Regions from separate parts of the Pseudomonas sp. MDT1-17 genome, predicted to be linked through region 2. Evidence: riboswitches for the same ligand, from Rfam matches in the RefSeq annotation. Region 2 holds a riboswitch; each other region holds the start of a gene.
What was found. A riboswitch is a leader RNA that binds a small molecule or an ion and turns the genes downstream of it on or off. The one in region 2 is predicted to bind cobalamin.

Region 1 (7,529 bases), 130 kb from region 2:
GTGCGTTGCACGGGCTTGAGCCCGGCCATTCAAAGACCATGATGGCAGCGTTCATCGTCGCCATTCGTGGATCGGTGAAACAAGCGATGCTGCTGGGCTTGGCCGCAACGGTCTCGCACACCGCAGTGGTGTGGTTGGTTGCCATCGGTGGCATGTATCTGGGCAAAGGTCTGGACGCTCAAACTACTGAGCCTTACTTCCTGCTTGCGTCCTCCGCGCTGATCATTCTGATTGCGGTGTGGATGTTGTGGCGTACCTGGCGCGGCGAACAGATGTTCAAGTTCGAGCAAGGAGATGATCACCATCATGGCGAACATGACCATGCTCATCACGATGAGACTCATCGCATTGACACGGGCCACGGGCGGATCGAGATGTCGATCTTCGAGCAGGGAATGCCACCACACTGGCGCATGAAGGTGTTGAGTGGTCATGCCTGGTCAGCGGCACAGGTTCGACTGACGACTACCCGTTCAGATGGCAGCATTCAAGCGTTCTCGTTCGTCGAGCGCGGAGGTTTCCTGGAATCGACCGCCGATATTCCTGAGCCTCATGAGTTTAGTGCTCGCTTGAGTCTTGTGCATGCAGGCCATTCCCATGATTACGATCTGGATTACCAGGAGCACGGACACACTCACGAGCACTCCGAGTTGGAAGGCCTGGAACTGTCGATTGACGGTTATCAGGATGCGCATGAGCGTGCCCATGCCAACGATATCCGTAAGCGCTTCACCAATCGTGAGGTCACCACTGGCCAGATCGTCATGTTCGGTTTGACGGGGGGGCTGATTCCTTGCCCTGCGGCTATCACCGTTCTGCTGCTCTGCCTTCAAGTCAAAGAAGTCGCCTTGGGAGGCATGCTAGTACTGTGTTTCAGCCTTGGTTTAGCGCTTACGTTGGTATCCGTCGGTGCGGCGGCGGCCATTGGCGCTAAACAAGCTTCCAATCGCTGGCCTTGGCTTGGCGCAGTTGCGCGTCGCGCACCTTATCTGTCCAGCGTGCTTATCATCGGTGTCGGACTTTACGTGGGGATTCATGGCTGGATTGCTTTGAGTACTGCCTAGGTCGGTTTTTTGAATCATTGGGCAGAACCGTGGATTAAAGGCCGTGGAAGTGGTGCGTCTGTTCGTCCTTCCCGAGTTCCGCCGCTCGGGATTGGTCAGCGAGTCAAACAGAGCGAAATCGCAGAATCTGCGCGCCGTCGAAAGGGTCGATCAGGTAATGCGCCTGCACGCCGAACGTGTCCCGCAGGCGTTGCGGGGTCAGCACCTCAAGTGGCTTACCGAGGGCGACCAATCGGCCGCGTTCCAGTACCGCCAATCGATCACAGGTCAGCGCTTGATTCAGGTCATGCAGGGCAATCAATGTCGTCACCGGCAGTGCCTGTACAACTTTTAGAATGGCGAGCTGATGCTGGATATCCAAGTGATTGGTCGGTTCGTCCAGCAACAGAATCTGCGGGCGCTGGGCCAGGGCGCGAGCGATGTGGACACGCTGACGTTCACCGCCGGACAGACTGTGCCAGGTACGGTTTTTCAGGTGCGCCGCATCGACGTCGCGCAGCGCTTGCAGGACGATGGCATCGTCCTTACTCGACCACGGGCTCAAGGCCGACAGCCACGGCGTTCGACCCAGGGCTACAGCATCAAACACACTGATGGCATCCAGGGTGTCGGCCTGTTGCTCAACCACCGCCAGGGTTTGCGCGATGGTTCGCCGTGACAGCGTTTTGAGGCTCTGGCCGTTGAGGTGGATGTCTCCCCGGCTGGGGATTCGCACGCCGGCCAGCAGTTTGAGCAGCGTGGATTTTCCCGAACCGTTGGGCCCGACGAGGCCCAGGGTTTCACCACGACGGATGTCCAGGTGGATGTCGTGCAGCAACTCAGCGTCGCGGACATGAAACCCGAGGGCGGAACAACGTAGTACAGATTCGTCGATAACAGGCGAGGCTGCATTCATCGGGCATTCCTCCGACCGATCAGGATCAACGCGAACACCGGCGCACCAACCAGTGCAGTGATGACGCCGACCGGGATCACCTGGCCTTTGATCAGCGTTCGAGAGAGGACATCGGCGGCGATCAGAAACACTGCACCACCCAGCGCACTCGCCGGCAGCAGACGCGCATGCCGGGTGCCCAGCAGCAGTCGCGCGGCATGGGGGATGACCAGTCCGACGAAACCGATGGAGCCGACAATCGACACCATCACTGCCGTCACCAGTGCGGCGCAGCTGATCAACAGAAATTGCACTCGGCGTACCGGAATGCCGAGCGAGGCGGCTGAGTCGGCGCCAAAAGTGAAGGCATCCAGCGCCCGACGGTGCCACAGGCACACCGCGAGACCGGTCAATGCCACGGGCACCGACAGCCACACCGATGGCCAGCGCACGCCGCTGAGGTTGCCGAGCAACCAGAACATGATGCCGCGGGCCTGTTCGGAACTGGCCGACTTGGTGATCAGAAATGCCGTGAGCGCATTGAACAATTGCGAACCGGCAATCCCCGCCAGGATGATCTGCCCGGTACCGCCAGGTGAGCCGCTGGCACGGGCCAGTAAAACAACCACGGCGAAGGCAGCAACAGCACCGGCAAACGCCCCGACCGACAGCGAAATCAGCCCCCCGCCGAGGCCCAGCAATGCCACCAGCACCGCGCCCGTCGAGGCGCCAGCGGAAATACCGAGCAGATAAGGATCGGCCAGCGGGTTGCGCAACAGCGATTGCAAGATCACCCCGCAGGTGGCCAGGCCCGCACCGCAGGCGGCTGCCACCAGCGCGCGGGTCAGGCGGTAATTCCAGACGATGCCTTCGTCTATCGGGTCGAGGACATAACCGGCAGTCCACAGTTTGTTGGCCAGTACCTGGAACACCACGCTCGGTTCGATGCTCGTTTCACCGATGGCCACACCGGCAATCACGGCAAGCAGCAGTGTCAGAAATGCCAGCAGCGTACGAATCAACGTCCCGGTCATTTCGGCAGGTCGTAGCCGTTGATGGCTGATGACAGGATTTCAAGACCGTCGAACATTCTCACGCTGGCCTGCATGGCCATGGCGTCAAGGATGATGATGCGGTTGTTTTTCACGGCGTCCATGTTGCGGGTCACCGGGTCGCTGCGCAGGAATTGCAGTTTCTTTTGATAGTCGTCAGCCGGGAAGCGACGGCGATCCATGCGTGCGATGACCAGGAAGGTCGGGTTGGCCTTGGCGATGGTTTCCCAGCCGACGGTGGGCCATTCTTCATCGGACTCCACCACGTTGCGCACTCCCAACGTGTTCAACATGAAGTCGGGAATGCCCTTGTGCCCGGCGACATAGGGGTCGATATCCAGACTGGCGCTGGAGAACCAGAACAGCGCACTGGTGTGCTTAAGATCCTTGTTCTGTACGGTGGCAATGGACTTGGCCAGGCTGGCTTTGAGGTGGGCGTTCAGCTGCTGGCCACGTTCCTGCACGTCAAAGATTTCAGCCAATTGGCTGATACTTTTGTAGAGGCTGTCGATGCGGAACGCCTCCAGACGTGTGCCGTCGGCACCGACCAGGTTGTCCTTGGCTTCGCAGTCGGAGGGCATCAGGTAGGTCGGGATCTGCAGTTCGTGAAACTGCTCGCGAGTACCGACCACGCCCTGCGGGCCAACCATCCACTCCAGTTCCACTGCTACCAGCTGCGGACGCTTGCCGATCACCGCCTCGAAACTCGGTTCGTTATCGGCCAGGCGTTCGATCGTGTCGTTCTCTGGCTTGTACTTGGCCAGCACATCGTTGAACCACAGCGAAGTGCCGACCAGCGTGTTGCCAAGGCCCATGGCGTAGAGAATTTCAGTGCCAGCCTGGCCAATGGTCACGGCACGGCTCGGCGCCTGCTGAAACGTCAGTGTGCTGCCACAGTTCTCAACAGTCAGGGGGTAGTGGGTCGGGGCCGCATGGGCGAGGGTGGACAGACCCAGGGCAGTGACGAGGGTGGCAGGGCGGGACAGCAACATGACGCAATCTCCATTTGACCGTACAAGAGCAGGGGTACGGACTGGAAACACATCATCGAACGCTGCCATTAAAGCAGTGAAGTGCCGATCACTGAGGTGACGCTCGGCGCAAGGATGTCCTTCCCGGACACCCCGCCGGTTAGTGATTTGCTTGGCCGGCAGGTCTCCTGACTGATGCGTCGTCGCCAGGCTCCAGCCTTCCCGGGAGTGATCCCAGTGGCAGTTCAGGAGCAGGCTCAGCACCTACAGTTGCGGGGGCAGTTCCGTTTGATGCCGTGTCAGGCATCTCGGATTCCCTATTAATCCCGTTTGGAAACCGGCGGCCGGCATGGTAGTCGATCATGTCGAATATCACCACCGACCGCTTTGGGTGGGAATCGCAGTAGAACAACTCCGGTCTTCAACCGGAATACAGTGCCAACTACGAAAACAGTGCGAAAGGAATTTCAGTGCAGGCAACTTATCGGTATTAATCGACACGACTCCATTTTAATAACGTCCATTTTTGCGAGCCTTCCTGGCGGTTCACCTTTAGTCGTTAATCAACTATCCAAACGGGGTGTGATGCTGTTCTGCCTGTCAATCAGCACCCACTGCCGCGAATACTTTCGCGGCAGTGGGGGGGGCACGTGAACTTTCTGAATCAGTAGCTTGTGGGCTGTGGCATGTCGTCATGTATCCATGACAATTTTTTGCATGTACTGATTGTCGATTTTACGATGACGCCAACAACGTCTCCACTCGCACGAGGCTCCTGATGCACATCGCCATCCTGACTTTCGAAGGTTTCAACGAACTCGACTCGCTGATCGCGCTGGGCATCCTCAACCGGGTCCAGCGGCCCGGTTGGCGGGTATCTATCGCCAGTCCCACGGATAAGGTGCTGTCGATGAACGGCGTGCTGATCGAGTCGCAGACGTCGCTCGAGGACGCATGCGGTGCGGACGCTGTACTTGTGGGTAGTGGGAGAAAGACCCGGGACGTCGTCGCTGACGCCACGCTGATGTCTCGCCTGAAATTCGACTCGACGCGTCAGCTGCTGGGCGCTCAGTGCTCGGGCACGCTCATACTTGCCAAACTGGGCCTACTGGACGACATTCCGGCCTGCACGGACCTGACCACCAAACCGTGGGTCGAGGAGGTCGGCGTGGCAGTGCTCAATCAGCCCTTCGTGGCCAAGGGAAACGTCGCGACGGCTGGAGGGTGCCTGTCGTCGCAGTATCTAGCCGCCTGGTTCATCGCCCGTCTGGAAGGCGTCGAGGCTGCACGCAGTGCGATTCATTATGTGGCGCCGGTGGGAGAAAAGGAGATCTACGTGACGCGCGCAATGGCAAACATTTCGCCGTACCTTTAAAGCTCTCTATGACCGCTTTGGCCGATGTCTGATTGTTTACGACTGAGCGAAATCGACGACGAGTGTCACTGTCGGGCCCGTCAGCCCTTTATTACGAGAACAAGTCGACATTCTTCGCCGTCAAGGGCGTCAACATTCCGGTCGCGGTCAGCGTGTTTCCTGATGAACTCTATGAAGCGCCGAAAAGTTGGTCGCAGAAGGCCTATCCCAAACTTGTGCATTACAACAAGCTTCCCAAAGGTGGGCACTTTGACACAAAATCAGAATTTCTTAAGTCTGTTTCCCGAAATCGACCGCCAATGGTTCAGCCGCAAGGTGGAAAGCGTCGCTACCCTGGGCACGCCAGCGTTCACTATCTGGGAGCAGCGCCCGTATCTGGTGCGGTTCAAGAACTACCAACCGATCACCGGTCAGGAAGAGTTCATGTACCAGAACACCACGCTGTTACCGCTGCGCTCCACCGACGGCAAAATTAACCATATTTGCCTGGTGATCTATGACGTCACCGACGTCGCCACCAACCGGCATCAGCTCCAGGCCGCCAATGCGCAATTGCAGCAACTCTCCAGAACCGATCGGCTGACGGGTTTATACAACCGCGGTCATTGGGAAGAAAGCCTGAAAGTCGCCTATGCTCGGCACCAGCGTTATGGCAATGCCACCAGCCTGGTGATGTTGGATATCGACCACTTCAAGCGGGTCAACGAGACCTATGGTCACCAGGCGGGCGACAAGGTCATCGAGGAAGTCGCCAGGCTGATCCACGAGCATGTGCGCGAAACCGATGTGGCTGGGCGTTATGGCGGTGAAGAGTTCGGCGTGGTGCTTTCGGACACCGACAAGACCGGTGGAAGGGTTTTCGCCGAGCGTCTGCGTAAGGCAGTCGAAGGGCTGGAAGTGCTGCACAACGGCCAGAGCATACGTTTCACCATCAGCCTGGGGGTGGCCGACCTGAGCCAGCCCACGATCAACTACGCCGACCTGATCGCCTGGGCGGACCATGCGCTGTTTGCGTCGAAGAATGCCGGGCGCAATCGGGTGACGGTGTATGAGTAGATAGATCGTAGTGCCTGGTTTTGCGACTGCTGCGCAGCCGAACGCAGCCTTGCAGGCTCGGCAGCTGCTACAACTGGCCAACGTACTCGAGGTCCGGTTTTGAGGTATTAGCTGTACAAAATAATAATTTGGTATAACTTTTAAAGGCGTCTATTGAGTCTTAACGAGGTCTTTGCATGGCTATGCAGACGGACCGCTTAATCCGCCACCTTATCTGTCTTGTTCTGATGCTCCAGAGTGCAGAACTATTTGCTGATTGGCGCGAGGCTTTACCCGAAGCTCGTCGGATGGGTAGCGGGGAGATGCGCGTGTTCGGTTTCTCTATCTACACTGCGCAGCTCTGGAGCCCACGCCTGATTGCCGGAGAACCGCTGGGTGCAGATGTGCCCTTTGCGCTAGAGCTGACCTACAGTCGCACTATTAGTCGCGATGATCTGGTTGAGGCCAGCATCAAGGAAATCCGTCGCCTTTCACCCAACTCCCTGAATTCAGAGCTGATGGTCCGCTGGGAGTGGGAGATGCAGCAGGCGTTTGTCGATGTGCGCGCCGGTGACCGCATCACTGGAGTCTATTTGCCTGGAGAGGGCGCACGTTTTTACGTCGGCGAGAACCTACAGCATGTGGTGAGGGATGATGCGTTCGCCAAAGCCTTTTTTTCCATCTGGCTTGACCCCCGAACACGCGACCCGGAGCTGCGCGCCCAATTGTTGGGCGCAGCTAAACCCTGAGACCGTTGAGGAAATGCACATGTTGAAGATATGGATATTGCTGCTATGCATTGGCCTTGCAAGTTGCAGCCGGGTGGATGTGCACACCTACAGACAGGAGACGCCCACGCTTGAGTTGCGCGAATTCTTTGAGGGCCGGGTCGAAGCCTGGGGTATGTTTCAAAAGCGTTCTGGCGAGGTCACCAAGCGCTTCCACGTGGAGATCAATGGCCACTCCGAAGGTAGCAGGCTGATCCTCGACGAATCATTTACTTACAGCGATGGTACTAAGCAAAAAAGGGTGTGGACGCTAACTCCAGTTGGTTCTAGCCAATGGCGCGGAACCGCTGGCGACGTGGTAGGCGAGGCGCTTGGTGAGGTGGCAGGCAATACACTGCGCTGGCGATATGTGCTGAGCCTACCGGTGGAT
Region 2 (7,529 bases):
AGCAGGTCCACCAAGTGATCGGGCAATAAATTGACCTCATCAACGTAGAGCACACCGCCGTCAGCCTTGGCCAGCACACCGGGGGAAAACTGCGCGCGCCCATCGCTCAGGGCGGCGTCGAGGTCGAGGGTGCCGACCAACCGTTCTTCGGTGGCGCCCAACGGCAATGTCACGAATTGGCCGCTGGCCAGCAGATCCGCCAGGCCTCGGGCCAGCGTTGACTTGGCCATGCCGCGGGGGCCTTCGATGAGTACGCCGCCGATTTTCGGGTCGATGGCGGTCAGGTAGAGGGCGAGTTTCAGATCGTCGGCGCCGACCACGGCGGAGAGAGGGAAATGGGGGGTGTCGGTCATTGTTAATACTCGGTCATGGTCGGTAGCAGGTACACCTTGTACCTGTGGGAGCTTGGCTTGCCCGCGAAGGCGTCCGGTCAGTCAATATCAATGTTGAATGTGAGGGCCTCTTCGCGGGCAAGCCACGCTCCCACAGGGTTAGCGGTGCCGCAGAGTTAGCTGTCTTCTTCTATGTCGAGCAACAAATTTTCTAGCGCTTCGCGATACTCACCCGGCTCCTTCCACATCCCCCGCTGCTGCGCCTCCAGCATCCGCTCAGTCATGTCACGCAACGCATGCGGATTGTGCTCACGTACAAAATCCCGGGTCGCCGGGTCCAGCAAATACGCATCCGCCAGCAATGCATATTGGTGATCGTCGATCAACTGCGTGGTGGCGTCGAACGCAAACACATTATCAACCGTCGCCGCCAGTTCAAACGCACCTTTATAGCCGTGGCGCTTCACGCCGTCGATCCACTTGGGATTGGCTGCCCGCGAGCGAATCACCCGGTTCAGCTCTTCCTTCAACGTGCGGATCTTCGGCAAGTCCGGCTGACTGTGATCGCCATGGTAACTGGCCGCTGCTTCACCACTGAGGCTTTCCACGGCCGCGAGCATGCCGCCCTGGAACTGGTAATAGTCGTTGGAGTCGAGCAAATCGTGTTCACGGTTGTCCTGGTTTTGCAGCACCGCTTGCACTTGGCTCAGGCGCTGAGCGAACTGCTCTCGCGCCGCGGTGCCTTCGTCAGAACCGCCGTAAGCGTAGCCACCCCAGTTCAGATAAACCTCGGCCAGGTCATCGCGGCTTTGCCACAGACGACCATCGATGGCGCCCTGCACGCCCGCGCCGTAAGCGCCCGGTTTGGCGCCAAAGATGCGCCAACCGGCCTGACGCCTGGCCGCATCTTCATCAAGCCCCGATTGCATCAACGCTTCGCGCTCCGCCCGCACCTTGGCAGCCAGGGGGTTGAGGTCGTCCGGCTCGTCAAGGGCGGCGACCGCTTGCACGGCGGCGTCGAACAGACGGATCAAGTTGGCAAAGGCATCGCGAAAGAATCCGGACACGCGCAAGGTCACGTCCACGCGCGGACGGTCCAGCAGACTCAGCGGCAGAATTTCGAAATCGTCGACCCGATGACTGCCCGTCGCCCAGACCGGGCGCACGCCCATCAACGCCATGGCCTGGGCGATGTCGTCGCCGCCGGTGCGCATGGTCGCGGTGCCCCACACCGACAAGCCGAGTTGGCGCAGATGATCGCCATGGTCTTGCAGGTGTCGTTCAAGAATCAGGTTGGCCGACTGGAAACCGATACGCCACGCGGTGGTGGTCGGCAGGTTACGCACGTCCACCGAGTAGAAATTGCGCCCGGTCGGCAGCACGTCGAGTCGACCGCGACTCGGCGCACCGCTGGGGCCGGCCGGCACGAAGCGACCGCTGAGGGCGTCGAGCAGACCGCGCAGTTCCGCCGGACCGCAAGCATCCAGCCGTGGCGCGACGACGTCACGCAGGCTGTCGATGATCGCGCTTACCTCGGACCAATCCGCCTTTTGTGGGAGCGAGCCTGCTCGCGAAAGCGGTGGGTCAATCGACATCAATGTTGAATGTTCAATCGCTTCGCGAGCAGGCTCGCTACCACAGGGTCCGGGTTTGGCTTGAGGCTGGTTCAAAGCCTGCTCGATCAGTTGAGCGGCGAACAGTTCGAGGCGTTCGCGGGTATCACCGGCAGTGCGCCAGACTTCATCGTTAAGTGATTGCAGCTCAACGGGACGCGGTCCGGCCCACGGCTCGGCCAGCGCGCAATCCAGCGGATCAAACCCCAGCTCAAACGCCTTGGCCAGCGCCCGCAACAGACTCGATTGCGCCCCACGACCATCGCCACGGGGGATCCGCAACAGGGCCAACAACGTATCAATGCGCAAACGCCCGGTCGGCGACTCGCCGAACACATGCAAACCATCGCGGATCTGCGACTCTTTCAAGTCGCACAAATACGTGTCCAGACGCGGCAACCAGATCGCCGCATCGGCATCACTGTCGAGTTTTTCGTCCAGCTGCAGTTCGCGGTCGATGTGCGTCTCGCGCACTAGCTGCAGGATGTCGCGCTGCAATTCCCGGGCACGGCGCGGATCGAGCAATTGTGCTTCGTAATATTCGTCGGCGAGTAATTCGAGGTTGCGCAACGGGCCGTAGGTTTCGGCGCGCGTCAGCGGCGGCATCAGGTGATCGATGATCACGGCCTGGGTGCGGCGCTTGGCCTGGGCACCCTCGCCCGGGTCGTTGACGATAAACGGATAGATGTTCGGCAGCGGCCCGAGCAGCGCATCCGGCCAGCAGCTCTGCGACAGCCCGACGCCCTTGCCCGGCAGCCATTCGAGATTGCCGTGCTTGCCGACATGAATCACGCCGTGGGCGCCGTAGGTGTTACGCAACCAGAAGTAGAACGCCAGATAACCGTGCGGCGGCACCAGGTCCGGGTCGTGATACACCGCGCTCGGATCCACCTGATAACCGCGCGCCGGTTGAATGCCGACGAAGGTCAGGCCAAAGCGCAGCCCGGCGATCATCATTCGCCCGCCCCGGCACATCGGATCGCTTTCGGGCGTGCCCCAACGTTCCAGCACAGCCTGACGGTTGGATTCGGGCAAGGCGTCGAACATCAGCAGGTAGTCATCCATCGCCAGGCTTTGCTGACAGGGACGCTGGTCAAGGGTGTCGAGGTCGTTGCTGACGCCACCGAGCAATTGCTGGATCAACGCGGTGCCCGTGTCCGGCAATTCGGCGGGCAGCGGATAACCTTCTTTATGCAGCGCGCGCAGGATATTCAGCGCGGCGGCCGGGGTATCGAGGCCCACCCCGTTACCGATACGCCCATTACGGGTCGGGTAGTTGGCGAGGATCAGGGCGATGCGCTTCTCGCCATTGGGCACACGCGCCAGATCAATCCAGCGCCGCGCCAGTTCGGCGACAAAATCCATGCGTTCAGGTTGCGGTCGGTAGCAGACCACATCCGACTGGCTGCGCTCGCTGCGCCAGGCCAGGTCCTTGAAGCTGATCGGCCGGCTGATGATCCGCCCGTCCAGTTCCGGCAGCGCGATGTGCATCGCCAAATCACGTGGACCGAGGCCTTGTTCGCTGGCGCGCCAAGCAGGCTCGTTGTCCTGGGCGCAAATCGCCTGGATCACCGGGATGTTGCGGCGAAACGGTCGCAGGTGCGGCGCTTCGGGGCTGGATTGCGCGAAACCGGTGGTGTTGAGAATCACCCCCGCCTCAACTTCGTCCAGCAGGTCCTCGACCACCGTCAGGCAGCCGGGTTCTTTCAAACTGGCCAGCGCAATCGGCAATGGGTTCAGCCCCGCCGCCTGCAAGCGCTGACAGAAAATATCGATGAAACCGGTGTTCGCCGCCTGCAAATGCGAACGGTAAAACAACACCGCCGCCACCGGTTGATCGGCCTGCCAGTCGGCTTGCCAATCGTGAAGGTCTGCGGGGCTTTTTTGCGGATGGTAGATCGCCGTGCGCGGCAGGGTTTGCGGCTCGGCCCAGGCGTAGTCGCGTTCCAGCCAACGATCGGCAAGGCAGCGGAAAAAATCCAGGGCATTGCTCATGCCGCCCTGACGCAAAAACTGCCAAAGCCGATCGCGGTCGCAGGCAGCCACGGTGCTCAGGTCGCTGAGTTCCGGGTCCGGACGGTCATCGCCGGGCACCAGAATCAGCTGCACGCCGCGCTGCGACAACTCCACCAAGCGCTCCACGCCATAACGCCAATAAGCGATGCCGCCATGGAGCGAGATCAGAATCACCTTGGCGTGGCGCAACACTTCGTCGACATACAGATCGACTGAGGCGTGGTTCTGCACCTGCATCGGGTTGGCCAGACGCACGCTCGGGTAATCGTCGGGCAACTGCTGCGCCGCTTCGGCGAGTAGCGCGAGGCTGGAGTCGCCGCTGCACAGGATCACCAGCTCGGCGGGGGTTTGTCCAAGGTCGGCAATGTTGTCATCCGACACGAAACCGCCGGGCTGGGTCCTGAGCAGGTGCATGGCTTAAACGCTGAGCGCAGCGCGCAATTGCGTTTCGATTAGCATTCCGTCCAGCTCCTGGCCGATCAATACCAGGCGCGTGGTGCGCGCTTCATCGGCGCCCCACTGACGGTCGAAATGCTTGTCGAAACGTGTGCCCACGCCCTGGATCAACAGGCGCATCGGTTTGTTCGGAATCGCCGCAAAACCTTTGACGCGCAAGATGCCGTGTTGGACCACCAGTTGAGTCAGCGCGTCCAGCAGCAGGCTTTCGTCTGCCTGAGGCAGTTCGATGGAGATCGAATCGAAAGCATCGTGGTCGTGATCGTCTTCACCTTCATGGTGGTGATCGTGATGGCTGTGACGGCTGTCGATGTGTTCTTCGGAACCGGCGCCGAGGCCGATCAGCACGTCCAGAGGCACGCGACCGCTGCTGGCTTCGATGACTTTTACGGCGGGCGGCAATTCTTCCGCGACTTCCAGGCGTACACGGGCCAGGTCTTCAGGGCTGATCAGGTCGGCCTTGTTGAGGATCACCAGGTCGGCGCTGGCCAGTTGGTCGGCGAACAGTTCGTGCAGCGGCGATTCGTGGTCCAGGTTCGGATCGAGTTTGCGCTGGGCATCGACCTGATCCGGGAAAGCCGCGAAGGTGCCGGCGGCGACCGCTGGGCTGTCGACCACGGTGATGACCGCGTCAACGGTGCAGGCGCTGCGGATTTCTGGCCACTGGAAGGCTTGCACCAACGGTTTTGGCAGGGCCAGACCCGAAGTTTCGATGAGGATGTGGTCGAGGTCGCCGCGACGGGCGACCAATTCGCGCATCACTGGGAAGAACTCTTCCTGGACGGTGCAGCACAGGCAGCCGTTGGCCAGTTCATAGACGCGGCCGTTGGCTTCTTCTTCAGTGCAACCGATGGAGCACTGCTTGAGGATTTCGCCGTCGATGCCCAGCTCGCCGAACTCGTTGACGATCACCGCGATACGGCGGCCCTGAGCATTGTCGAGCATGTGCCGCAGCAACGTGGTTTTGCCCGAGCCGAGGAAGCCGGTAACGATGGTGACGGGGAGTTTGGCCAGTGTTTTCATCGGATGCCCTTTGGCAAGGTGGCGGGCATACGGGACGACGACCGGCAACGCGGACGCGCGTGCCTGAAGAGTTCGCCACCGGATCACCCCGCCCGGTTGAAAGTGAGAATCTGTGTCGAGGCAGGTCTCCTGGCTGACGGCTTGCCAGTCGTTCGACTGACGTTGGCTGCGCCTTCCCGCGGGCCCGATAGACAGGGCTTGCAGTGGCGTGGCAGCCAACAGAACCGTTCACAGTTGCGGGGGCAGCCGCGGCATCGACCGCGTTCCCTTCTTAGCTTCGGCAGACGCCGAAGAACCTCGAAAGCGCAAGGCTACGCATCGTCTTGGAGCGGGTCAATGTCTGTAGGAGCTGCCGAAGGCTGCGATCTTTTGATTTTAAAAAACAAGATCAAAAGATCGCAGCCTTCGGCAGCTCCTACAAAGAGCCAATCATCTTTCGGTTCCAAGTGAGAACCCTTGCCAATTGACGCCCAACCCCCGCCCATGCTCTCCTACGCACTTTGTTACGGGTGCCCTTCACAGGGTGAAACGGGAAACCGGTGAATCATGTGCTTTACTCTAAAGCCATGTCAGTCCGGTGCTGCCCCCGCAACGGTAAGCGAGCGAAGCGTCAGATCCACTGTGCCAGTCGTTCGGCATGGGAAGGTGATGCTTGCAGGTCAAGGCGAAAGCCAGCGCCCCTCGTGAGCCCGGAGACCGGCCCGCAACACAAAGTGACCATTACGATCACTGAATAACAAACCCGCGGTGGGCGGGCGCTGTTTGAACCTCTGCGCGCCCGACTCGCAGGGTCTCCCATGCGCTCTAATTCACCCACTGACAGACCAGAGGGAAGCGCCATGTCGATCATCAGCAGCACCGGCAGCAACACCGATAAGAGCTCCGCCAGCACCACCACGACCCTGACTCAGCGCCTGACCGCCGCTGTGTGTGCGTCGATCCTTGGTGCGTGCCTGGTGTATTTCGCCGGTTTCTCGCACATCGAAGCGGTGCACAATGCCGCGCACGATACCCGCCACAGCTCTGCATTCCCGTGCCATTGAGACCTGTCGACATGATCAAGCGTATTGCGCAAACCGCAGGGTTCACCGGGCTGCTGGCCGCCCTGTTGCTGACCCTGCTGCAAAGTTTCTGGGTGGCGCCGCTGATTCTGCAGGCCGAGACTTACGAAAAATCCGAGCCCGCCGCTGTTGAACTTCACGAACACGCCTCGGGTGCTGTCGCCGCTCACACTCACGATGCCCAAGCCTGGGAGCCGGAAGACGGTTGGCAGCGCGTGCTGTCGACCACGGGTGGCAACCTGGTGGTAGCGGTCGGTTTCGCCCTGATGCTCGCCGGTCTTTACACCTTGCGCGCACCGACTCGCACGTCCCAAGGCCTGCTCTGGGGCCTGGCCGGTTATGCGACGTTCGTGCTGGCACCTACCCTCGGTCTGCCGCCTGAGCTACCAGGCACTGCCGCTGCTGATTTGGCGCAACGGCAGATCTGGTGGATCAGCACTGCCGCCTCCACTGCAGTCGGCATCGCATTGATCGTGTTCAGCCGCCACTGGTTGATGAAAGTGCTCGGCGTGGCCATTCTGGCCGTTCCTCACGTGATCGGCGCACCACAACCGGAAGTCCACTCGATGCTGGCTCCAGAAGCCTTGGAAGCTCAGTTCGAAATCGCTTCGCAGCTGACCAACGTCGCGTTCTGGCTGGCCCTGGGCCTGATCAGTGCCTGGTTGTTCCGCCGCAAAAGCGATGGCCAATACCACGCATGACTGACACCAGCACAGCGCCGACCCTGGTGGTCGGTCTGGGCTGCCAGCGCGGCTGCCCCGTCAGCACGTTGCGGGCGCTGCTCGATCAGGCGTTACAGGCTCATAAAATCGAACTTCACCAGATCAAGGCGCTGGCCAGCATCGACCTGAAGCGCGAAGAACCTGGTTTGATCGAATTGGCCGCACAACTCGCACTGCCACTGAAGTACTTCAGCAGCGAACAACTGGCCGGCTATCAACCGCAGCTCAGCCACCGCTCGGACATCGCGTTCGAACGCACCGGCTGCTACGGCGTCGCGGAAAGTGCCGCCCTGGCCTTGGCCGAAC
Region 3 (7,529 bases), 880 kb from region 2:
AGATGACGACTGATCGCCGTGTCCCAGCCATTGGCCCGCAGATACGCGAGATCGCTGCGCACGCTTTTCGAGCCGGGGAGAATAATCAGGTCGGCCGGTGGAATCGTCTGGCCGGGGCCGATGAATTGCAGGTCCACCTGCGGGTGCAGGCGCAGCGGGTCAAAATCGGTGTGGTTGCTGATGCGCGGCAGTACCGGCACCAGCACTTTCAGCACCTGATCGGCCTTGTCGGTCTGACGCTGGTCGATGCCGTCCTCGGCTTCAAGGTGCAGGTCCATCACGTAAGGCAGCACGCCGACCACCGGTTTGCCGGTGCGTGCTTCCAGCCAGTCGAGGCCCGGTTGCAGCAAGGCGATGTCGCCGCGAAAACGGTTGATGATGAAGCCTTTGACCCGCGCCTGCTCGCTGGGCGACAGCAGTTCCAGGGTGCCCACCAGATGCGCGAAAACCCCGCCGCGATTGATGTCGGCGATCAGCACCACCGGGCAATCCACCGCCTCGGCAAAGCCCATATTGGCGATGTCGCCGGCGCGCAGATTGATCTCGGCCGGCGAGCCCGCGCCTTCGACCATGACCACCGGATACGCCGCACTCAACCGTTCATGAGAGGCCAGCACCGCTTGCATGGCGATGGTTTTGTAGTCGTGATAGGCAACAGCGTTCATCGTCGTGACCGCACGACCATGGATGATCACTTGGGCGCCGGTATCACTGTTGGGTTTGAGCAACACGGGATTCATGTCGGTGTGCGGCTCAAGGTTGGCGGCCTGAGCCTGCACCGCTTGCGCGCGACCGATCTCGCCACCGTCGGCGGTCACGGCACTGTTGAGCGCCATGTTCTGCGGCTTGAACGGCACGACGCTGACGCCCTGACGCGTGACCCAGCGGCACAACGCCGTCACCAGCGTGCTTTTACCGGCGTCAGAAGTGGTGCCCTGCACCATCAATGTAGTCATTGGCTTTCCTTGGCGTAGGCTTCGAACGCTTGCGCGAGACGTGTCCAGTCGGTTTCATCGGCGGGCAAGCCGAAACGCAGGCTGCTGTTGTGCGTGAACAAGCGCAGCAGAATGCCGCGCCGGGCCATGAACTCATGCAGCGCTTCGGCGCGTTCGGTGATCAGCCATTGAAACAAGGCGCAGCCGCCCAGGGGTTTGAAACCGTGCTGTTCAAGCAGCAGCGCCAGACGCTCACTGGCCACTTCAGCGCGAACCCGTTGTCGGGCATGCCCTTCGGTATCCAGCAGACAGGCCTGCCCCAGCACCCGAGTCGGCCCACTGACCGCCCACGGTCCCACTTGCTCGGCCAGCAATTTTAGCAACTTGCGCTCGGCCAGCACGAAACCCAGGCGCACACCGGCCAGACCGAAAAACTTGCCGAAGGAACGCAACACGATCAATCCGACCTGATGGGCAAAAGGTGCCAGGCTCAGCGGCGGCGTGTTGTCCATGAACGCCTCGTCCACCACCAGCCAGCCACCGCGCTGGGCCAGCCGCGAGTGCCAGTCCAGCAGCCGACTCCGTGTCAGGCTCAGGCCAGTAGGATTGTTCGGGTTGACCACCACCAGCACGTCGAGGCTGTCGAGGTAGAAGTCGACTTCCTGCTCCAGCACTTCACGCACGATGTAGCCGTTGCGTCGCCACGCTTCGGCGTGTTCGGCGTAACTCGGCGAGAGCACGCCGACCTTGCCCGCACGGCGCAAACGCGGCAGTAACTGGATCGCCATTTGCGAGCCGGCCACCGGCAGCACGTGAGCGGCGCCGTAATAATCACAGGCTGCCTTCTCCAGACCGTCATCGGTTTCCGGCAAACGCGCCCAGGCCCGCAACGGGATCTGCGGCACCGGAAACGGCCAAGGTGCGAGGCCGCTGGACAGGTCGAGCCAATCGGCTTCGGCGATGCCGTATTCGAGCGCCGCCTTGCGTAACCGACCACCGTGTTCAAGCATAGAATTCAGCCCCCACGCAGAGGATCAGCAACCATAACCATACCCCGCGCTGGACCAATTGCCAGCCACGGTCGATGGAATCGGCATCCGCCGGCACGCCTTCGCCCAGTTGTGGACGCTGATGCAATTCACCGTGATAAATCGCCGCCCCACCCAATTCGACGCCAAGCGCACCGGCACCGGCCGCCATCACCGGGCCGGCATTCGGACTGTCCCAGGTCGGGCCTTGGGTGCGCCAACACTTCAGAGCGAGTCGGGTTTTGCCCAGCAGCGCGTAGGTCAGCGCCACCAGGCGTGCAGGAATGTAGTTGAGGACGTCGTCGATCTTCGCCGCCGCCCAGCCGAAACGTTCGAAGCGTTCGTTGCGATAGCCCCACATCGCGTCGAGGGTGTTGCTCAAACGATAGAGCACCACGCCGGGTGCACCCGCCACGGCAAACCAGAACAACGCGGCAAACACCGCGTCGCTGCCATTCTCCAATACGGATTCGGTGGCGGCGCGGGCGACTTCGGTTTTATCCAGTTCGCTGGTCTGGCGACTCACCAGGTAACCGACACGTTTGCGCGCCTCGTCCAGATCATCGCTGCGCAGCGCCTTGGCCACCGGTTCGACGTGTTCACCGAGGCTGCGCAGGCCGAGGGCGCAGTACAGCGCCAGAATCTCGACCAGCCAACCGACATAAGGCGCCCAGGAAAATGCAGTCGCCAGCAACGTCAGCGGCAACACCGCGATCACCCAGGCGGTGACGCCGTGGCTACGCCAACCGCGACCGCCGGAGTTGAAACGTTGCTCGATGCGGTCGGCAAAACGGCCGAACGCCACCAGCGGATGCCAGCGTTTGGGTTCACCCAGCAGCGCATCCAGCGCAACCGCGGCGACACTCAACAACGCCACACTCATTGACTCACTCCCCAATAATTTTCGTACAGCAGTTCACTGAGCGGACGCGCCTGCGCCCAGCCTTCGAGTACCAGCATCGGCGCTGGATAGAATGCCTTGACCGGCCCCAGGCAAAGAACGGCCAAGGGCTTGGCACCGGCCGGCAAACCCAGCAGGTCTGCCAGGGCTTGCGGCTCGAACAGTGAGACCCAGCCCATGCCCAATCCTTCAGCGCGGGAGGCCAGCCAGAGGTTCTGGATCGCGCAGGACAACGAGGCCATGTCCATTTCCGGCAAGGTGCGACGGCCAAAGATATGGCGCTCGCGATCGTCCATGAGCGCGGCGACCAGCACCTCGGCGCAGTCGTTGATGCCTTCGACTTTCAGCTTCATGAATTCGTCGGTGCGCTCGCCGAGGGCTTCGGCGGTGCGGATGCGTTCCTCTTCCACCAGTGACTGGATCTTGCCGCGCAGGGCTCGATCGCTGATGCGGATGAACCGCCAGGGCTGCATCAGGCCGACACTCGGTGCCTGATGTGCGGTTTCGAGCAGGCGTCGTAACAACTCGGGCTCGACGGTGCCGCCGCTGAAGTGGCGCATGTCACGGCGTTCGGCAATTGCCCGATAAACCGCTTCGCGTTCAGCTTCGGAGAATGCGTAGTCAGTCATGGCCTCTTCGCGAGCAGGCTCGCTCCCACAGTGGACCGCGTTTCTTCAGCCAACCCACTTTCTACTGTGGGAGCGAGCCTGCTCGCGAAGGCGGCCTCAAGATCAGGCGCAAACAGTGCAGCAACCGCCGATGGATTGGACGGGAAATAGAAGTGTACATAAGAGGCGGTCATCCGCCCCTTACGATAAACCGCCTCCGCCCCGCGCCCGCCGTTAGGGCTCAGGCCCCGGGCAATCGGCTCCAATTCGGTGCTGGTCAACGAGTGGTGATAGGTGTGGCCGCGTAATAAGCCTTCCGGCAACTCGACTGCCTGCAACGCCAATGCGGCCAGACGCTTTTGCATCACCGCATCCCCCGCCAGCAAGCCGACCAATTCAGCGCGAGTGCCCTCGACATCGGTCAATGAATCGAGCAAATAGAGCATGCCGCCACACTCGGCCAACAACGGTTTACCCGCCGCATGGTGAGCACGGATTGCGCTCAGCATTGTGCTGTTCTGTGACAGTGCCACATGGTGCAATTCGGGATAACCGCCTGGCAGATAAAGGCTGTCTGCCTCCGGCAATTGCGCGTCACGGATCGGCGAGAAAAACAGCAATTCGGCCCCCATGGCGCGCAGCAGGTCGAGGCTTGCGCCGTAGGTGAAGGCAAACGCTTCGTCACGGGCCACGGCAATTCGCACACCGGCCAGCAACGGTTCGGCAGCGATCACATCAGGAGCCGCGAATTCCACCGCCGGTGGCAGCGCGACCTCGCAACTGCTGGCCAGTGCATCGGCCGCCGCATCGAGACGCAGATCGAGATCGTTCAACTCGCTGGCCTGAACCAGCCCGAGGTGTCGACTAGGCAATTCGATCCCGGTTTCCCGGGACAAGGCGCCGTACCAGCGCAAACCTTCAGTGAGGCTGCCTTCAAGCAATTGCGCATGACGCAGGGTGCCGACGCGGTTGGCCAGCACACCGGCAAACGGCAAATCCGGCTGATAGCGCGCCAACCCCAACGCCAGTGCGCCAAAGGTCTGGGCCATGGCGGTGCCGTCGATCACACCCAGCACCGGCACACCGAAATGCCGCGCCAGATCAGCGCTGGACGGCGTACCGTCAAACAACCCCATGACGCCTTCGATGAGAATCAGATCGGCTTCGCCGGCGGCTTCCCACAACAGACGACGACTTTCCTGCTCGCCGACCATCCACATGTCCAGTTGAAACACCGGCGCACCGCTGGCGCGCTCGAGAATCATCGGGTCGAGAAAGTCCGGGCCGCACTTGAACACACGAACTTTGCGCCCCTGCTTGTGATGCAAACGGGCCAGCGCGGCAGTGACGGTGGTCTTGCCCTGACCGGAGGCCGGCGCGGCAATCAGCACCGCCGGGCAGTGACGGCTGATTTTCATAAAGTAGTATTCACAGCTCGACGCCTTTTTGCGCTTTGATCCCGGCCTGGAACGCGTGCTTGATCACGCCCATTTCGGTGACCGTGTCGGCCAGTTCGATCATTTCAGGTTTGGCGCCGCGACCGGTGACCACCACATGCTGCATCGGCGGACGCGCCTGCAAATCGCTGAGCACCTGATCCAGATCGAGGTAACCGTGCTTGAGCGCAATGTTCAACTCATCCAGCACCACCAAGCCAATCGACGGATCACGCAGCAATTCGCGGGACACCGCCCACGCCGCTTCAGCGGCGGCGATGTCTCGCTGGCGATCCTGGGTTTCCCAGGTGAAGCCCTCGCCCATCACATGAAAACGCACCTGTTCCGGGAAGCGCCGGAAGAACAGTTCTTCGCCGGTGCTGTTGCGCCCCTTGATGAACTGCACCACGCCACACTGCATGCCGTGGCCCATGGACCGGGCGAGCATGCCGAAGGCCGAACTGCTTTTGCCTTTGCCGTTGCCGGTCAGCACCAGCAGCAGGCCGCATTCATTCGGGGAGTTGGCGATGCGTTCGTCGATCACGGCTTTTTTGCGCAGCATGCGCGCCAGATGACGTTCGTCACGATCGGGGGTATCAGTCATGGGGAGCTCTCCGTTGAGGCTGGATAACGGCGGGCAGGCACAAGAATAGACGGCAAAAAGCCTGGCATCGCCCACCGTGATGCCGCTGGATGGATCAGGCCGGTCTCCGGGCTCATGAGCGGCGATTCGCCTGACTGCGCGCCTTCCCATGTCGACAGTCGACACAGTGGCTCAAGGCGCAGTCTTCACTCATTTACCGTTGCGGGGGCAGCGCCGGGATCGTGAGCCTTCATCAATTGAAGAGATCGCTCACCGGCTTCCCTGTTTCACTCTGTCGACCAAGGTCACAGAGCACCTGAAACAAGCCGCGAAGGTTAGAGGGTTGGGGATGGAGCGTCAATTGAAGACGGGCGGCCTGCGAGCGAATAACTGCCGTCGATCAATTATCTGACGCCAATCTTGTGCCACACTCCCAGCAGTGATATCAAAGAGCCACAACCTCACAACACAATAACAAGGGTGAGCCCCATGCAAGGCATGATCATCAGCAATCCGAAGCTGGAATTCCTGCGCCCGGTGCTGGAACGCTGGTTTGACTGTATCGACCGCTACAACGCCGTGCGCGGCGATAACGACACGCCTTACTGGTTCGACGAAAAAGCCAACCTGAGCCTGCTGTCCACCGCTGCGTGGATGGCGGAAATGGTGACGCTGCAACAAGCACCGACCCGCAAACAGACCGAAGAAGGCGAACGCAATGGCCGCGCCGATCTGTTTATCGCGACCAGCGAAGAACGCGCTTACCTTCAGGCGACCCAGCGCTGGCCACGCGTCAACGGCCTGAACCTGACTCAAGCATTGCAGGACATCACCAGCGACGCCAAGCGCATCAGCTACGCCAGCGACCTGAAACTCGGCTGCCTGTTCGTTGCGCCGCAAAAAGCCCAACAAAGCGCTACTCCGGAAGAACTCCAGGACATGGTCGACGACCTGCAAAAGGAACACACCTGCGCGGTGGCCTGGTATTTCCCCTACGCCTATCGCAAGTTGCGCAACGAAGCCGGCAACTACCACCCCGGCATCGCCGTGCTGTTCAAGGAAGCCCGCGGCTGACCGGTTGAACCATCGCGCACCTGCGCTTCTCTATTGATTAGGTCAATGCATTCATAGGGAAGATCAGCATGCGCAAGCCCCAGCTCGCTCTCGTCATCGTGCTCGCCGGAGGGCTTGCCGCCTGTGGTGAAACCTCCAGGCTGCAAATTTCCGACGGCACCGGCCCGTCACCCAAGCTGCCAGAACCCAACAAAACCCTGATCCCGACGGTGAACATCGCCCCGGCGATCGGCTGGCCGGACGGCACTAAACCCACTGCCGCAGCGGGCACCCAAGTGTCGGCATTTGCCGAAGGCCTCGATCACCCGCGCTGGCTCTACGTGCTGCCCAACGGCGACGTGCTGGTGGCCGAAACCAACGCGCCGCCGAAACCCGATGATGGCAAAGGCGTTAAAGGCTGGGTCATGAAAAAAGTCATGGGCCGTGCCGGCGCAGCAGTCCCCAGCCCGAATCGCATCACGCTGCTGCGGGACAAGGACCACGACGGCATCGCCGAGACCCGCACGGTGTTTCTGGAAAACCTCAACTCGCCCTTCGGCATGACCCTGGTCGGCAATGACCTGTACGTCGCCGACACGGACCGCTTGCTGCGCTTCCACTATGAAAACGGCGAGACGGCGATCAAGTCACAGCCAATGAAGGTGATCGACCTGCCGGGCGGTACGCTGAATCACCACTGGACCAAAAACGTCATCGCCAGCAAGGACGGCAGCAAGCTGTACGTCACGGTGGGCTCCAACAGCAACGTGGCCGAAAACGGCATGGACAAGGAAGAAGGTCGCGCGGCGATCTGGGAAGTGGATCGTGCCACCGGCAACCATCGGATCTTTGCCTCGGGGATTCGTAATCCAAACGGTCTGGCCTGGGAACCTCAGAGCGGCGCACTGTGGACGGCGGTCAACGAGCGCGACGAAATCGGCAGCGACCTGGTGCCGGACTACATCACTTCAGTGAAAGACGGCGG

Region 1: it holds a riboswitch for cobalamin, as region 2 does, so the genes downstream of both, ACYZTX_RS15365 (ABC transporter substrate-binding protein) here and cobW (cobalamin biosynthesis protein CobW) in region 2, are expected to answer to the same signal.
Region 3: it holds a riboswitch for cobalamin, as region 2 does, so the genes downstream of both, cobO (cob(I)yrinic acid a,c-diamide adenosyltransferase) here and cobW (cobalamin biosynthesis protein CobW) in region 2, are expected to answer to the same signal.

What each region holds. Positions count from the first base shown of each region.
Region 1 is NZ_JBUBVM010000001.1:3,331,353-3,338,881, forward strand. It holds gene ACYZTX_RS15350 (nickel/cobalt efflux transporter) at 1-1,064, shown strand, start outside; gene ACYZTX_RS15355 (ABC transporter ATP-binding protein) at 1,168-1,959, opposite strand; gene ACYZTX_RS15360 (FecCD family ABC transporter permease) at 1,956-2,972, opposite strand; gene ACYZTX_RS15365 (ABC transporter substrate-binding protein) at 2,969-3,982, opposite strand; cobalamin riboswitch at 4,123-4,325, opposite strand; gene ACYZTX_RS15370 (DJ-1/PfpI family protein) at 4,740-5,336, shown strand; gene ACYZTX_RS15375 (GGDEF domain-containing protein) at 5,586-6,392, shown strand; gene ACYZTX_RS15380 (chalcone isomerase family protein) at 6,569-7,120, shown strand; gene ACYZTX_RS15385 (DUF3833 domain-containing protein) at 7,140-7,529, shown strand, end outside.
Region 2 is NZ_JBUBVM010000001.1:3,197,235-3,204,763, reverse strand. It holds gene ACYZTX_RS14825 (ATP-binding protein) at 1-353, opposite strand, end outside; gene cobN (cobaltochelatase subunit CobN) at 509-4,375, opposite strand; gene cobW (cobalamin biosynthesis protein CobW) at 4,379-5,440, opposite strand; cobalamin riboswitch at 5,543-5,755, opposite strand; cobalamin riboswitch at 5,931-6,159, shown strand; gene ACYZTX_RS14810 (CbtB domain-containing protein) at 6,280-6,483, shown strand; gene ACYZTX_RS14805 (CbtA family protein) at 6,495-7,202, shown strand; gene ACYZTX_RS14800 (cobalamin biosynthesis protein) at 7,199-7,529, shown strand, end outside.
Region 3 is NZ_JBUBVM010000001.1:2,317,510-2,325,038, reverse strand. It holds gene ACYZTX_RS10800 (cobyric acid synthase) at 1-956, opposite strand, end outside; gene cobD (threonine-phosphate decarboxylase CobD) at 953-1,945, opposite strand; gene cbiB (adenosylcobinamide-phosphate synthase CbiB) at 1,938-2,846, opposite strand; gene bluB (5,6-dimethylbenzimidazole synthase) at 2,843-3,493, opposite strand; gene ACYZTX_RS10780 (cobyrinate a,c-diamide synthase) at 3,490-4,890, opposite strand; gene cobO (cob(I)yrinic acid a,c-diamide adenosyltransferase) at 4,901-5,512, opposite strand; cobalamin riboswitch at 5,593-5,826, opposite strand; gene ACYZTX_RS10770 (hypothetical protein) at 5,981-6,565, shown strand; gene ACYZTX_RS10765 (PQQ-dependent sugar dehydrogenase) at 6,634-7,529, shown strand, end outside.